3 regions of the Streptomyces sp. B1I3 genome follow, and region 2 is predicted to be linked to each of the others. Evidence: riboswitches for the same ligand, from Rfam matches in the RefSeq annotation. Region 2 holds a riboswitch; each other region holds the start of a gene.
The links. A riboswitch is a leader RNA that binds a small molecule or an ion and turns the genes downstream of it on or off. The one in region 2 is predicted to bind thiamine pyrophosphate.
Positions count from the first base shown of each region.

Region 1: it holds a riboswitch for thiamine pyrophosphate, as region 2 does, so the genes downstream of both, QFZ58_RS10875 (thiamine ABC transporter substrate binding subunit) here and thiO (glycine oxidase ThiO) in region 2, are expected to answer to the same signal.
Region 3: it holds a riboswitch for thiamine pyrophosphate, as region 2 does, so the genes downstream of both, thiC (phosphomethylpyrimidine synthase ThiC) here and thiO (glycine oxidase ThiO) in region 2, are expected to answer to the same signal.

Region 1 covers NZ_JAUSYD010000001.1:2,410,671-2,415,625, reverse strand. Annotated here, with positions in the region: gene QFZ58_RS10885 (phosphatidate cytidylyltransferase) at 1-438, shown strand, start outside; gene rlmN (23S rRNA (adenine(2503)-C(2))-methyltransferase RlmN) at 898-2,004, shown strand; TPP riboswitch at 2,082-2,198, shown strand; gene QFZ58_RS10875 (thiamine ABC transporter substrate binding subunit) at 2,270-3,364, shown strand; gene QFZ58_RS10870 (iron ABC transporter permease) at 3,421-4,955, shown strand, end outside.
Region 2 covers NZ_JAUSYD010000001.1:5,878,645-5,883,599, forward strand. Annotated here, with positions in the region: gene pknB (Stk1 family PASTA domain-containing Ser/Thr kinase) at 1-653, opposite strand, end outside; gene QFZ58_RS26720 (thiazole synthase) at 798-1,592, opposite strand; gene thiS (sulfur carrier protein ThiS) at 1,595-1,789, opposite strand; gene thiO (glycine oxidase ThiO) at 1,900-3,105, opposite strand; TPP riboswitch at 3,103-3,215, opposite strand; gene QFZ58_RS26735 (hypothetical protein) at 3,268-3,609, shown strand; gene QFZ58_RS26740 (NAD(P)/FAD-dependent oxidoreductase) at 3,638-4,873, shown strand.
Region 3 covers NZ_JAUSYD010000001.1:3,988,937-3,993,891, forward strand. Annotated here, with positions in the region: gene QFZ58_RS18340 (hypothetical protein) at 1-518, shown strand, start outside; gene QFZ58_RS18345 (DUF805 domain-containing protein) at 663-1,019, opposite strand; gene thiC (phosphomethylpyrimidine synthase ThiC) at 1,375-3,159, opposite strand; TPP riboswitch at 3,152-3,285, opposite strand; gene QFZ58_RS18355 (YibE/F family protein) at 3,357-4,712, shown strand; gene QFZ58_RS18360 (SsgA family sporulation/cell division regulator) at 4,785-4,955, opposite strand, start outside.

The DNA of each region.
Region 1 (4,955 bases), 3.5 Mb from region 2:
GTCGCCATGATGCTCACCGCCGACGACGGTTCGTGGCGGGTGCTGACCTTCCTGCTGCTCACCGTGGTCAGCGACACGGGCGCGTACGCGGTCGGCTGGCGCTTCGGCACGCACAAGCTCGCCCCGCGCATCAGCCCGGGGAAGACCCGTGAGGGTCTGCTCGGGGCCGTCACCTTCGCCATGGTCGCCGGCGCGCTGTGCATGCAGTTCCTCATCGACGACGGCCGCTGGTGGCAGGGGCTGCTGCTGGGCCTCGCCGTCGCCGCCAGCGCCACCCTCGGCGACCTGGGCGAGTCCATGATCAAGCGGGATCTCGGCATCAAGGACATGGGAACGCTGCTGCCCGGTCACGGCGGCATCATGGACCGCCTCGACTCTCTGCTGCCGACCGCGCCGGTCGTCTGGCTGCTGCTGGTCCTGTTCGTCGGATCCGGCTGAGCCGGGCGGCGGCTTCCCGCGTCGCGCAGTAACGGGTGGGGCCCGGCGTCCGGTGGACGCCGGGCCCCACCCGTCTTCGTTCCCCCCGGCGCCTGGGAGACGTTTCGTTCCCCCCGGCGCCTGGGAGACGTGCAGCCCGTCCTGCGGAGCCGTAGGGGACGAGTCGTCGAGGGGCCGTGTCCTGGCGCCTCGACGCGGGGAGCTCACCGCCGGGCCCCGGAGCACCACCCGCGCCTGCGGTCGCCCCGCCGGACGAGGGCTGACAGGCGTTCGCCGGCGCGGGGGCGGGGTGCGGGGTCCACCGTGCGATCGGTCACGCTCCTCGCGCGCACGTGGGCCGTCCCTGGGCCGTGGAACACCGCCGGCCACGGCCGACGTCGACCGTGCGCGCCCCCGGAATCCCGCCCGGCCCCTCGGTGGACCTGAGCGTTCCGGCTCGTCTGCGACACTGGAAGAACCATGCCTAAGCCCGGAGAACTCACTTTCGTCGCGCCCCGCGGAGCCAAGAGGCCGCCGCGGCATCTCGCCGACCTCACGCCCGACGAGCGCAAGGAAGCAGTCGCCGCGATCGGCGAGAAGCCCTTCCGCGCCAAGCAACTGTCGCAGCACTACTTCGCGCGGTACGCGCACGACCCGGCCGAGTGGACCAACATCCCGGCCGGATCGCGCGACAAGCTCGCCGAGGCGATGTTCCCCGACCTGATGTCCGTGGTGCGTCACATCAGCTGTGACGACGACACCACCCGCAAGACGCTCTGGAAGCTGCATGACGGGACGCTCGTCGAGTCCGTCCTCATGCGCTATCCGGACCGGGTGACCATGTGCATCTCGTCGCAGGCCGGATGCGGGATGAACTGCCCGTTCTGCGCCACCGGCCAGGCCGGCCTGGACCGCAACCTCTCGACCGCCGAGATCGTGCACCAGATCGTCGACGGGATGCGGGCGCTGCGCGACGGTGAGGTACCGGGCGGGCCGGCGCGGCTGTCCAACATCGTCTTCATGGGCATGGGCGAGCCCCTGGCGAACTACAACCGGGTGGTCGGATCGATTCGCCGGCTGACGGACCCGGAGCCGGACGGCCTCGGGCTCTCCCAGCGGGGGATCACCGTCTCCACGGTGGGTCTGGTGCCGGCCATGCTCCGCTTCGCCGACGAGGGCTTCAAGTGCCGCCTCGCCGTCTCCCTGCACGCCCCGGACGACGAGCTGCGCGACACGCTCGTCCCCGTGAACACGCGGTGGAAGGTCCGGGAGGTCCTGGACGCGGCCTGGGAGTACGCGGAGAAGTCCGGCCGCCGCATCTCCATCGAGTACGCCCTGATCCGCGACATCAACGACCAGGCCTGGCGGGGCGACCGGCTCGGCCGGCTGCTCAAGGGCAAGCGGGTGCACGTCAACCTGATCCCGCTCAACCCGACGCCGGGCTCCAAGTGGACCGCCTCGCGGCCCGAGGACGAGAAGGCGTTCGTGGAGGCCATCGCGGCCCACGGTGTGCCGGTCACGGTCCGGGACACCCGCGGCCAGGAGATCGACGGGGCCTGCGGGCAGCTGGCGGCCGCCGAGCGCTGAGGCAGGTCCGGCGGGCGGCGTGATCCGGCCGGAGGGGCATGATCCGGCCGGTGTAGCCTGGTGCGGAAATCAACTTCATATTCCGACAGGGGAGCGCCACAGCGCTGAGAGTGCGGCACCGAGGACAGGTCGGCCGCAGACCCTCTGAACCTCGCCCGGGTCATTCCGGGTAGGAAGTTCGGACCTTACTCAAGCTGTTGCGCCCTGCCCGCTCACGGAGCGGGCAGGGCCGCGTCTCTTCCTGGTCATCTCCAGGAGGAATCACATGAACACCACCACGAAGTACGCGGCGACGGCTCTCGCCGCCGCCCTCGGGGTCACCGTGCTCGCGGGCTGCGGGGACTCCGACGACAAGGCTTCCGGTGGCTCGGGGGCCGGCTCGAAGACCGTCACCCTCGTCAGCCACGACTCGTTCAACGCGTCGGACGCCGTCCTGAAGGCGTTCACGAAGGAGACCGGCTACACGGTCAAGGTACTCAAGAGCGGTGATGCCGGAGCGGCGCTCAACCAGGAGATCCTCACCAAGGGCTCTCCCCGGGGCGACGTGTTCTTCGGCGCCGACAACACGCTGCTCTCCCGCGCTCTGGACAACGGCCTGTTCACGCCGTACGCGGCGAAGGGCCTCGACCGCGTCGCCGCCGACACCCAGCTCGACGCGGAGAAGCACCGGGTCACGCCCGTCGACACCGGCGACATCTGCGTCAACTACGACAAGAAGTACTTCGCCGACAAGAAGCTCGACCCGCCGAACTCCTTCGACGACCTGCTGAAGCCCGCGTACAAGAACCTCCTCGTCACCGAGAACGCCGCGACCTCGTCGCCCGGCCTCGGCTTCCTCCTCGGCACCGTCGCCACCCACGGCGAGAACGGCTACCAGGACTACTGGAAGAAGCTGAAGAACAACGGCGTCAAGGTCGTCGAGGGCTGGGAGCAGGCGTACAACGAGGAATTCTCCGGATCCGCCGGCGGGAAGAAGGCGAAGGCGGACCGGCCGCTCGTCGTCTCCTACGCCTCCAGCCCGCCGGTCGAGGTGCTCTACGCCGACCCGCAGCCCACCGAGGCCCCGACCGGCGTCGCCACCGGCACCTGCTTCCGCCAGATCGAGTTCGCCGGTCTGCTGGACGGCGCGAAGAACGAGGCGGGCGGCAAGGCGCTGCTGGACTTCCTGATCAGCAAGCGGTTCCAGGAGGACATGCCGCTCAACATGTTCGTCAACCCGGTGGTGAAGGACGCGAAGCTGCCGGAGCTCTTCACGAAGTTCGGTGCCACCGTCGACAAGCCGGCGACCGTGGCACCGGACGACATCGCCGAGAACCGTGAGCAGTGGGTCCGGTCGTGGTCCTCGCTCGTCGTGAAGTAACCCCCCGCCCCGCCCGCCGGGGTGACGCGCGGGGGAGCGCGGTGCGGTTCGGCCTGATGGCCGTGCCCGCCGTGTTCTTCGCGCTGTTCTTCGCCTACCCGGTCGTCGCGATCGTCGGCCGGGGGCTGAAGGCGGACGGCGCCTGGCAGTTCGGCCGCGTCGGCGAGGTGCTGAGCCGGCCGGACATCCTCGACGTCCTGCGGTTCACCACCTGGCAGGCCCTCGCCTCGACGGCGCTGACCCTCCTGATCGCGCTGCCGGGAGCCTACGTCTTCGCCCGCTTCGACTTCCCCGGCAAGCAGCTGCTGCGGGCCGTGGTGACCGTGCCGTTCGTCCTGCCGACCGTCGTCGTGGGCACGGCGTTCCTGGCACTGCTGGGGCGCGGCGGATTCCTCGACGAGCTGTGGGGCATCCGGCTCGACACCACCGTCTGGGCGATCCTGCTCGCCCACGTGTTCTTCAACTACGCGGTCGTCGTCCGCACCGTGGGCGGTCTGTGGTCGCAGCTGGACCCCCGCCAGGAGGAGGCCGCACGGGTCCTCGGTGCCGGACGCCTCGCCGCCTGGCGGCGGGTGACGCTGCCCGCGCTGGCCCCGGCGGTGGCCGCCGCCGCCCTGATGGTCTTCCTCTTCACCTTCACCTCCTTCGGGATCGTCCAGATCCTCGGTGGCCCGGCCTACTCCACGCTGGAGGTGGAGATCTACCGGCAGACGGCGCAGCTGCTCGACCTGCCGACGGCAGCCGTGCTGACCCTGGTGCAGTTCGCGGCCGTGGGCGGCGTCCTCGCCCTGCACGCGTGGACCGTGCGGCGCAGGGAGACGGTGCTGAAACTGGTCGATCCGGCGACCACCGCCCGGCCGCCACGCGGGGCAGGGCAGCGGGCGCTGCTCGGCGGTGTGCTGCTGACCGTGCTGCTGCTCATCCTGCTGCCGCTCGGAGTGCTGGTGGAACGCTCCCTGGACACGTCCGGCGGCTACGGGCTCGGCTTCTACCGGGCGCTGCAGTCCGCCGAGGCCAGCGGCTCGACCTTCCTCGTTCCGCCGCTCGACGCCATCGGGAACTCCCTTCGCTACGCCCTGGTCGCGACCCTCATCGCCCTCGTGATCGGCGGCCTCGCCGCCGCCGCCCTCACCCGGCGGGCAGGGCGGCTGGTGCGCGGTTTCGACGCGTTGCTGATGCTGCCGCTGGGGGTGTCGGCCGTCACCGTGGGCTTCGGCTTCCTGATCACGCTCGACGAGCCACCGCTCGACCTGCGCACGTCCTGGATCCTCGTACCGCTGGCACAGGCACTGGTGGGGGTCCCCTTTGTCGTCAGGACCATGCTGCCCGTCCTGCGAGCGGTCGACGAACGGCTGCGCGAGGCGGCCGCCGTGCTCGGCGCCTCGCCGCTGCGGGCCCGGCGCGAGGTGGATCTGCCGCTGGTGCGCCGGGCGCTACTGGTGGCCGCGGGCTTCGCGTTCGCCGTGTCGCTCGGCGAGTTCGGCGCGACCGTGTTCATCGCACGCCCGGACAACCCCACGCTCCCGGTGGCGGTGGCCAGGCTGCTGGGGCGGTCCGGAGAGCTCAACTACGGCCAGGCGATGGCCCTCAG
Region 2 (4,955 bases):
CCGGTGTGCGGCTTGCCGCCGGTCAGCATCTCGTACAGCACGACTCCGCAGGCGTAGACGTCGGCGCGGGTGTCGGCCGTGCCGTGCTCGATCTGCTCCGGGGCGAGGTACGACACGGTGCCCAGGAGCGATCCCGTGGTGTCCGTGACGGTGCCCACCGCGCGCACGAGTCCGAAGTCGGCCACCTTGACGCGGCCGTCGTCCCCGATGAGGACGTTCTCCGGCTTCATGTCACGGTGCACGAAGCCCGCGAGGTGCGCGGCACCCAGCGCGGCGAGGACCGGCTCCAGGATGTCCAGCGCGGCCCTGGGCTGCAGGGCGCCGCGTTCGCGCAGGACGTCGCGCAGGGTGCACCCCGCGACGTACTCCATCGCCAGGTAGACGTACGCGCCCTGCGCGCCCTGGTCGAAGACGGCCACGACGTTGGGGTGCGCGAGCCGGGCGACGGACTTGGCCTCGCGGATGAAGCGCTCGACGAACGCGGCGTCGGTCGCCAGCGCCGGATGCATCACCTTGAGGGCGAGCACACGGTCGAGCCGGGTGTCCACGGCCCGGTAGACCGTGGCCATACCGCCGACCGCGATGCGCGAGTCGATGCGATAGCGGCCGTCGAGCAGCTGCCCGACGAGCGGGTCCTGAAGGGTCGTGTCCACAGAGCGAGTCTACGAGCCGCCACGGACACCGCGGACGGCCCCGGTCGGGCCCGGGACCGTTCCGCAGCCAATCCGTGACAGGGACATGTAGGTGTGCGTGTGACGGCGACGCGGGGCCGCGGGCTCCGCCGCCCGGCGACGGCGTCAGAAGGCCGGGCGCTCCGGGTCCAGCACCGCCCTGCCCTCCGAGGGCGAGGACGCCTCGGCGAAGTGGCGGCGCGGGATGCGGCCGGCCCGGTGGGCCAGGCGCCCGCCTTCCACCGCGTGCCGCATCGCAGCGGCCATGAGCTCCGGCTCCTGCGCCCGGGTGACCGCCGAGGCGAGCATCACGGCGGAGCACCCCAGTTCCATCGCCAGAGCCACGTCCGAGGCGGTCCCCGCACCCGCGTCCAGGATCACCGGGACCTCGGCCCGCTCGACGATCAGCTGGAAGTTGTGCGGGTTGCGGATGCCCAGACCGGAGCCGATGGGGGAGCCGAGCGGCATGATCGCCGCGCACCCCACGTCCTGGAGCTTCCCGGCCAGGACCGGGTCGTCGTTCGTGTAGGGCAGCACGGTGAAGCCGTCGTCGACCAGGGTCTCGGCGGCGTCCAGCAGCTCGATCGGGTCCGGCAGCAGGGTCCGCTCGTCGGCCACGACCTCCAGCTTGATCCAGTCGGTCCCCAGCGCCTCCCGGGCCAGCCGGGCTGTCAGCACCGCCTCGCCCGCGGTGTAGCAGCCGGCGGTGTTCGGCAGGACCTGGACGGAGAGCCGTTCCAGGACGGAGAGCACCGAGCCCTGCACCGTCGGATCGAGCCGGCGCATCGCGACGGTGGTCAGTTCGGTGCCCGACGCGACGAGGGAGCGCTCCAGTACGTCCAGGCTGGGCGCCCCGCCCGTCCCCATGATCAGCCGGGACGAGAACGTGGCGGAACCGAGGGTGAACAGATCGTCGGACATGGTCAGCCTCCCTGGACCGCGGTGAGGACCTCGACACGGTCGCCGTCGGCCAGCACGGTGGCGGACCACTCACCGCGCGGGACGACGGCCTCGTTGAGCGCCGCGGCGACCCCGGAGCGCGCCCCGGTCAGGCCCGCGACCAGGGAGTCCAGAGCGGTACCCGCCGCGACACTGCGCGCCCGCCCGTTGACGGACACGGAGACGTTGACGGACCCGGGGACGGGCGCCGGAGGGGATGCGGGCGCCGCAGCGGACGCGGGCGCCGGCTCGGCTGCGGGCGCGGAGGCGCCCGTGGGCGCGGACTCGGTCATGCGGGCTGCTCCTGGGAGACGGGGGCACGGACTGCGTCGTGGGAAGGTGCGGCGGGGGGCCGGCCGAAACGGTGTGACGCGAAGGGGCGCGCCACCTCCGGCAGCTCGCCGGTGGCCAGTACGTGGCCCATCACGTCGCCGGTGACGGGCGTCAGCAGCACCCCGTTGCGGTGGTGCCCGGTCGCCAGGTGCAGGCCGGGCAGTGCGGTCGGGCCCAGCAGCGGGGCGTTGTCCGGGGAGGCGGGGCGCAGTCCGGCGCGGGTCTCCGTCAGCGGCAGCTCGGTGATCCCGGGCACCAGTTCGTGGGCGTCGCGGAGCAGTTCGTAGACGCCGCCCGCGGTGACGGTGGTGTCCCAGCCCTGCTCCTCACTGGTGGCGCCGACGACCAGCTCGCCGTCGGCACGCGGCACCAGGTAGACGTGGCTGCCGCGCACGACGGCCCGTACCGTACGGCTGAGGAAGGGGGCGTACGCGCGCGGCACCGTCAGGCGCAGCACCTGCCCCTTGACCGGGCGGACCGGCGGCACGACGGCCTCCGGCAGCCCTTCGAGCCGGCCGCTGAGACTGCCGCCGGCCAGTACGACCTGTCCGGCCCCCAGCTCCGTGCCGTCGGCGAGCACCCCACCGGCCGCGCGCCCGTTCACGACGGACAGCCGCCGGACCCAGGCCCGGTGGAAGACCACCCCGGCCCGCTCGCATGCGGTGACCAGCGCCGAGGCCAGCCGTCTGGGGTCCACCTGGTGATCGCCGTCCGCCCTCAGCCCGCCGCGCACGCCGGGGGCGAGCATCGGCTCCAGGCGGCGGCACTCGCGGCCGCTGAGCCACTCGGACTGCAGGCCCGAGCGCTGCTGCAGGGCGTGGAGCTCCCGCAGATGGGCCCGGTCGTCCGCGTCCAGCGCGACGGACAGGGTGCCGCAGGCGCGGAAGCCGGTCCGCTGCCCGCTCGCCTCCTCCAATTCGGCGACGAACGCCGGATAGCGGGCGGCCGAGGCCACGTTGAGGCCGAGCAACGTCTGCTCGCCGTAGTGGAGTTCGGTGACGGCGGCGAGCATGCCCGCGGCGACCTGGGCCGCCCCGCCGCCGGGTTCGGGATCGGCCAGCGTCGTACGCAGGCCGCGCTGGGCCGACCGCCAGGCGGTCACCAGCCCGATGATGCCTCCCCCGACGACCAGGACGTCGGATCGGTTTCCGGAGATACGCATGGGCGTCCAGCCCCTCCCTTCGCCGGCATGACCCGGATCAGGTTCGTACGGTCGGAGGCCGGTCAGCCTCCCTCTCAGCCCGGTGCGTCCGGGCTCCCGCGAGTGTTCTACGGTGGCCAGCCTAAACCCCGCCGTCCACAGCCAGTAAGGGGAACAGCAACCGTGGCCCGTTCACTCGACGGACTCGTCCTCTCGCCCGTGGCCGACCAGGCCCCCGGTCAGGTCGGCACCCGGACCCGCTTCACGTACCACGAGCAGGACGGCCGCATATGGGCCGAGTACGAGGGCGGTGACGTCGTCCGGGGCCACCTCGTGGGCACCCGTGACGCGGACGTGCTGGATTTCCGGTACGTCCAGCTGAAGCAGGACGGCACGACCTCCGGCGGCCACTGCGTCTCGACCGTCACGGACCTCCCCGACGGCCGGGTGCGGCTGGACGAACGGTGGGCGTGGGAGTCCGAGGAGGGAAGCGGGACGAGCGTCGTGGAGGAGCTCGCTTCCTGAGCGATCGTCAGATGATTAGGGTGGACGGGTGAGCGAGCAGACATCGGACCGGGCAGCGGGAGAGCGGCCCCGGAACGTCGTGGTCGTGGGCGCGGGCATGGCCGGCGTGCAGACGGTCGTGGCCCTGCGGGAACGCGGGTTCACCGGCCCCGTCACCCTCATCGGCGCCGAACCGCACCAGCCCTACGACCGGCCGCCGTTGTCCAAGGCGGTCCTGCTCGGCACGGCCGAGGACTCCGCCTTCGACGTCGACTTCGAGGCACTGGACATCACCCTGCGCCTGGGACTCGACGTGACCGGCCTGCGCGCCGCGGCGCACGAGCTGGACACGCGGGACGGGCCTGTGCCCTACGACGTCCTGGTCATCGCCACCGGCGCCGAACCCGTCGGCCTGCCGGGCGCGGACGGTGTGCCAGGCGTCCACCTGCTGCGCACCCTCGACGATGCCGCACGGCTACGGCCCGTCCTGGAGCGGCAGCACGACGTCGTGGTCGTCGGCGCCGGCTGGATCGGGGCCGAATTCACCACCGCGGCCCGCGCCGCAGGGTGCGCGGTCACCGTGGTCGAAGCCGCCGGGCGTCCCCTCGCGGGCACCCTGCCCGCCGAGGTGGCGGAGCCGATGGCGGCCTGGTACGCCGAGAGCGGAGCCGAACTCCTCACCGGCACCCGCGTCGCCCGTGTCGAACCGGGCGCCGTCCACCTGACGGACGGCCAGACCGTCCCGGCCGGAGCGGTGGTCGTCGTCGGCATCGGCGCGCGGCCGGCCACCGGCTGGCTCGCCGGCTCCGGCATCGCGCTCGGCCCGGACGGCTCGGTCACCGCCGACGGCTCGCTGCGCACCTCGCTCCCCGATGTCCACGCGGTGGGCGACTGCGCCTCCTTCCCCTCGGCCCGCTACGGCGAGCGGCTGCTCGTCCACCACTGGGACAACGCCCTCCAGGGGCCCCGGACGGTCGCCGCCGTCATCGCGGACGGCCTCCCCCGGACGTACGACCCCGTGCCCTACTTCTGGTCCGAGCAGTTCGGCCGCTTCGTGCAGTACGCGGGCCACCACGCAGGAGCCGACACCCTGCTCCGGCGGGGAGATCCCGCCGACCCGGGCTGGACGGTCTGCTGGCTGCGGCAAGGGGTCCTGGTCGCGCTGCTGGCCGTCAGCAGGCCGCGCGACCTGGCCCAGGGGCGCAGGCTCATCGAGGCGGGGGCGCGCATGGATCCGGAACGCGTGGCTGACCCCTCCGTGCCCCTGAAGTCGGCGACGTCCTAGGTCCGGGGCGCCCCGGACGGGAGCCGGGCCGCCCGTCCGGGGCGCCCCGGACGGGCGGCCCGGCTACCGGCTGTCGGTCGGG
Region 3 (4,955 bases), 1.9 Mb from region 2:
TGGCGGTGATCACCGCACTGGCCCCCGTTCTCGCGGGGACGGCAGCCCTGATATTCCTGCTGGTCGGCTACCTCCTGAAGGCGTTGAGCCCCTCTCTGGCCTTCGCCGCCACGATGGTCGCCGCCGGGTGGTTCTTCGCCGCGGTCGCCGCCGCGGCCATCCTGATCGCCGCGATCGGGCTCCTCGTCACCGCCCTGCGCAACGGTGCCACGGCACTGCCGGCGCTGGACGAGGGCGACGGACTCCCCGAGGAAGTGGCACGCGCCAGGGAGGCCTGGCGCCACGCCCTGCTGGAGCGCGGCATCCTGCCCTTCCTCCGGGACGCCCTGGCCGACCCGACGGCGGGGCCCGCCGCGCGGACTCCGCACCGGTCGGCCAACCGCATCCCGAAGATGGGCTACAGCCGGCCGCACTTCTCCGGTCCCCAGGACGGCCCGTCCGCCGGACCACGGCCGACCTTCACCAGTCCCGACTTCACCAGTCCGGACTTCGGCGGTCCCGAGCACCAGCCGGAGTGATCCGGCCCGCCCTACCCGCCGTGCGGCCCGCGCCGCCCGCGCCCCGCCGTCTCGCGCCCGTCTCCCGGCACGGCAGAGGCCGGGCGGCTCGCTGCCGGCCCGGCCTCCCGTCACTGCTCGGCGCGCCCCTGTCGGAGCACGCCATCAGATCGCCTGCGGAGCCAGCTTCGGGTCGGCGCCGTACTCGTTCGTCCCACGGGCACCCTCGGTGCACATGAAGACGAGCAGGATGATGCCGCCCACGAGGGGGACGAACGTGATCAGGAACCACCAGCCGGACCGGCCGGTGTCGTGCAGACGGCGGACGACCACGGCGAGCATCGGGATCAGCACCGCGACGATGTAGATGATGTACGGGATCTGGGTCTTGAGGGCCGCGCCGATGGCGACCAGCACCACGGCCACGATGAAGTTGAAGAGTACGAACATCCAGTACTCCTTGCGGCGCGCACGCCCGCTGAATCCCGCGTAGTTCTTGAGTACGTTCAGGTACCAGTTCACTGTGCTTCCCTCCCCTGGCGCCCCCGGTCGGGACGCACACACTTTCGGCCAAGCACAGCGGAACATAAAGCACAGATAAGGATGCGGTCAACAGCCTTTGGCTCCCTGCGAGAACGTACATCCACCTGCCGCTATACCGTGTCCAATCCGTCGCCGAAGGGCCGCCGCAGGGCCTCCGGAGCGGGAGCCGGAGACAGAAGTCGGCCAGGGACGGGACACTTCGGCAACCGTCCGGTCAACGACTCCGACGAGGGGGAACGGCAGCGGCGCTGCCCGGAGCCGATCGTGGCCCCGGGCAGCGCCGCAGGTCGAAAGACGCGCCCACCGGCCGAACACCGCCGGGCACACGCGTGGTTCAGTCCGCGATCGGCAGGTAGACCCTGTTGCCGGCGGCTGCGAACTCCTCGGACTTCGCGGCCATGCCGGCCTCGATCTCCTCCTGTCCCACCCCGTGGTCACGCCGGATGTCGTGCGAGATCTTCATCGAGCAGAACTTCGGGCCGCACATCGAGCAGAAGTGTGCCGTCTTGGCCGGCTCGGCGGGCAGCGTCTCGTCGTGGAACTCCCGTGCCGTGTCCGGGTCGAGGGCCAGGTTGAACTGGTCCTCCCACCGGAACTCGAACCGGGCGTCCGACAGCGCGTCGTCCCACTCCTGGGCTCCCGGGTGCCCCTTGGCGAGGTCAGCCGCATGCGCGGCGATCTTGTACGTGATGACGCCCGTCTTCACGTCGTCACGGTTGGGCAGCCCCAGGTGCTCCTTCGGGGTGACGTAGCAGAGCATCGCCGTCCCCCACCAGGCGATCATCGCCGCCCCGATGCCCGACGTGATGTGGTCGTACGCGGGTGCGACGTCGGTGGTCAGCGGGCCCAGCGTGTAGAACGGCGCCTCCTCGCAGATCTCCTGCTGGAGGTCGATGTTCTCCTTGATCTTGTGCATCGGGACGTGGCCCGGGCCTTCGATCATCGTCTGGACACCGAAGCGCTTGGCCACGGAGTTGAGTTCACCGAGCGTGCGGAGTTCGGCGAACTGCGCCTCGTCGTTGGCATCCGCGATGGACCCGGGCCGGAGCCCGTCACCGAGCGAGTACGTCACGTCGTAGGCCGCGAGGATCTCGCAGAGCTCCTCGAAGTGCTCGTACAGGAAGGACTCCTTGTGGTGGGCGAGGCACCAGGCCGCCATGATCGAGCCCCCTCGGGAGACGATGCCGGTCTTGCGACGGGCCGTCAGGGGGACGTACGGCAGCCGGACCCCGGCGTGCACCGTCATGTAGTCGACGCCCTGCTCGGCCTGCTCGACGACGGTGTCCTTGTAGATCTCCCACGTCAGCTCCTCGGCCCGGCCGTCGACCTTCTCGAGGGCCTGGTAGAGCGGTACGGTGCCGATCGGCACGGGGGAGTTGCGCAGGACCCACTCGCGGGTGGTGTGGATGTTGCGCCCCGTGGAGAGGTCCATGACCGTGTCGGCGCCCCACTTGGTGGCCCAGGTCATCTTGTCCACCTCCTCCTCGATGGAGGAGGTGACCGCGCTGTTCCCGATGTTGGCGTTGACCTTCACCAGGAACCGCTTGCCGATGATCATCGGTTCGATCTCGGGATGGTTGACGTTGGCCGGCAGCACGGCCCGGCCCGCCGCGATCTCCTCGCGCACGACCTCGGGTGCGACGTTCTCCCGGATCGCGACGTACTCCATCTCCGGGGTGATGTCACCCCGGCGGGCGTACGCGAGCTGGGTGACCGGCCGGCCGTCCCGGCCGCGGCGCGGCTGGCGGGGACGTCCGGGGAAGACCGCGTCGAGGTTGCGGAGCCCACCTCGCGGGGACGTGTGCTTGAGCCCGTCGTCCTCGGGACGCGTGGGGCGGCCCGCGTACTCCTCGGTGTCGCCGCGGGCGATGATCCAGTTCTCCCGCAGAGGCGCGAGCCCGCGCCGGACATCGGTTTCGGTGGTGGGGTCGGTGTAGGGCCCGGACGTGTCGTAGAGCGTCACGTCCTTGCCGTTGGTGAGGTGCACCTGACGGACAGGCACCCGGAGGTCCGGGCGTGAGCCCTGGACGTACCCCTTGTGCCAGCCGATGGACTTCCCGGCCTCGGTGTTCTGCGCGTTCCGCGCCGAGGCAGGCGTGCGTGCGTCCGCTGTGGTCATGAGACCTACTCCCTACGCCGGCATTACCCGGTAACAGGTTCGTCGGTCGGCGCAGCGTGTCCCGTAACGAAATACGGAGGTCAGCGCCCTCTCAGCCCGGTGCTCCGAGCTCCCGCGTGTGCAAAGGTGCCTCCACGCTAGCCTCCCTCCTGGCGTGCTGGCCAGAGGGCCTCCCCCGTTCTTGGGATGATCGCCGGGTGACGTCTCCCGGAAGCGCCCCCGAAACCCACGGCCACGCATCAGGCAGCACGCAGAGTCATGGGCATGCCCACACGCACAGCCACGGGCCTGCCGCCCCCGTGTCGAAGCATCTGCGCAAGGTCATCGCCGCGGTCCTGATCCCCTTCGCCACCGCCGTCCTCGTCGGTCTCGTGGCGTTCTGGCCCGGCGGCGCCCCCTCCCACGAGCGCACGGGCGTCGGTTTCGACCGGCAGACCCAGGAGGGCAGGGTGGTGAAGGTCGACAAGGTCGACTGCGCGGACGTCAACGCCGCTCAGGTGCCCCCGACCGGAGACACGTCCACGCCGTCGGGCCGCGAGGCGGTCGCCGAACAGTCGGGGTTGTGCAAGAAGGCCACGGTCGAGGTGATGAGCGGCAAGGACGAGGGCCGCACGTTCGTCGAGGTCATCCAGCCCGACGCGCCCCGGCAACTCCACGAGGGCCAGGGGGTGGTCGTGGCCTACGCCCCCGACGCTCCCCATGACCTGCAGTACTCGGTGACGGATGTGGACCGTACGTTCCCGATGGCGCTGCTGGCCGGTATCTTCGCGCTCGCGGTGGTCGTCGTGGGCAGGCTGCGCGGGCTCATGGCACTGATCGCGCTCGCGGTCTCGTTCGCCGTGCTGACGCTGTTCATCCTGCCGGCGATCCTGCAGGGGTCCAATCCGCTGGTCGTCGCGGTGATCGGCGCCAGCGCGATCATGCTGATCGCCCTCTACACCTGCCACGGCCTCACGGCCCGCACCTCGGTGGCCGTCATCGGCACGCTCATCTCGCTGCTGCTGATCGGGCTGCTGGGCTCCTCGTTCATCGACTGGGCGAGCCTGACGGGCAACACGGATGACAACACCGGCCTCATCCACGGGCTGTATCCGGACATCGACATGAGCGGGTTGCTGCTGGCCGGGGTGATCATCGGATCGCTGGGTGTGCTCGACGACGTGACCGTCACGCAGACGTCGGCGGTCTGGGAGCTGAACCAGGCGGATCCGACCATGGGCGTGCGCCGGCTCTACCGCGCGGGCATCAGGATCGGGCGCGACCACATCGCGTCGGTCGTCAACACGCTCGTACTCGCCTACGCGGGCGCCGCGCTGCCCCTGCTGCTGCTCTTCTCGATCGCCCAGAGCAGTGTGGGGGCGGTGGCCAACAGTGAACTGGTCGCCGAGGAGATCGTCCGCACCCTGGTCGGGTCGATCGGTCTGGTCGCCTCGGTGCCGGTGACGACGGTGCTCGCGGCCCTGGTGGTCTCCGCGGACCGCACGGGGCTCGGCGCGGAAGCCGGAGCTCCCGCAGCCGTACGGACCGGGAAGGGGCGGCGCCGCAAGGCCTGACCGAAGGCGCCGGGCAACCGCCCCGTGTCTCCGTGGTCCGCGGTCGCCCGGCGTCCGGGCAGCCTTCCCTGGTCAGCCGGCGTTCTGCTCCTTGGCGAGGATCCGGCCCAGCGCCTCCTCCAGGTTGCCGTCGAAGTCCCCCAGCGTGTGCTCCTGCCCCAGTGGGACCAGCTTGTCCGTACGGTCGAGAAATGCCACAAGAGGTGCCGTGCCGGCGCGGAAGAGCGCCCGGTCCGCACCGAC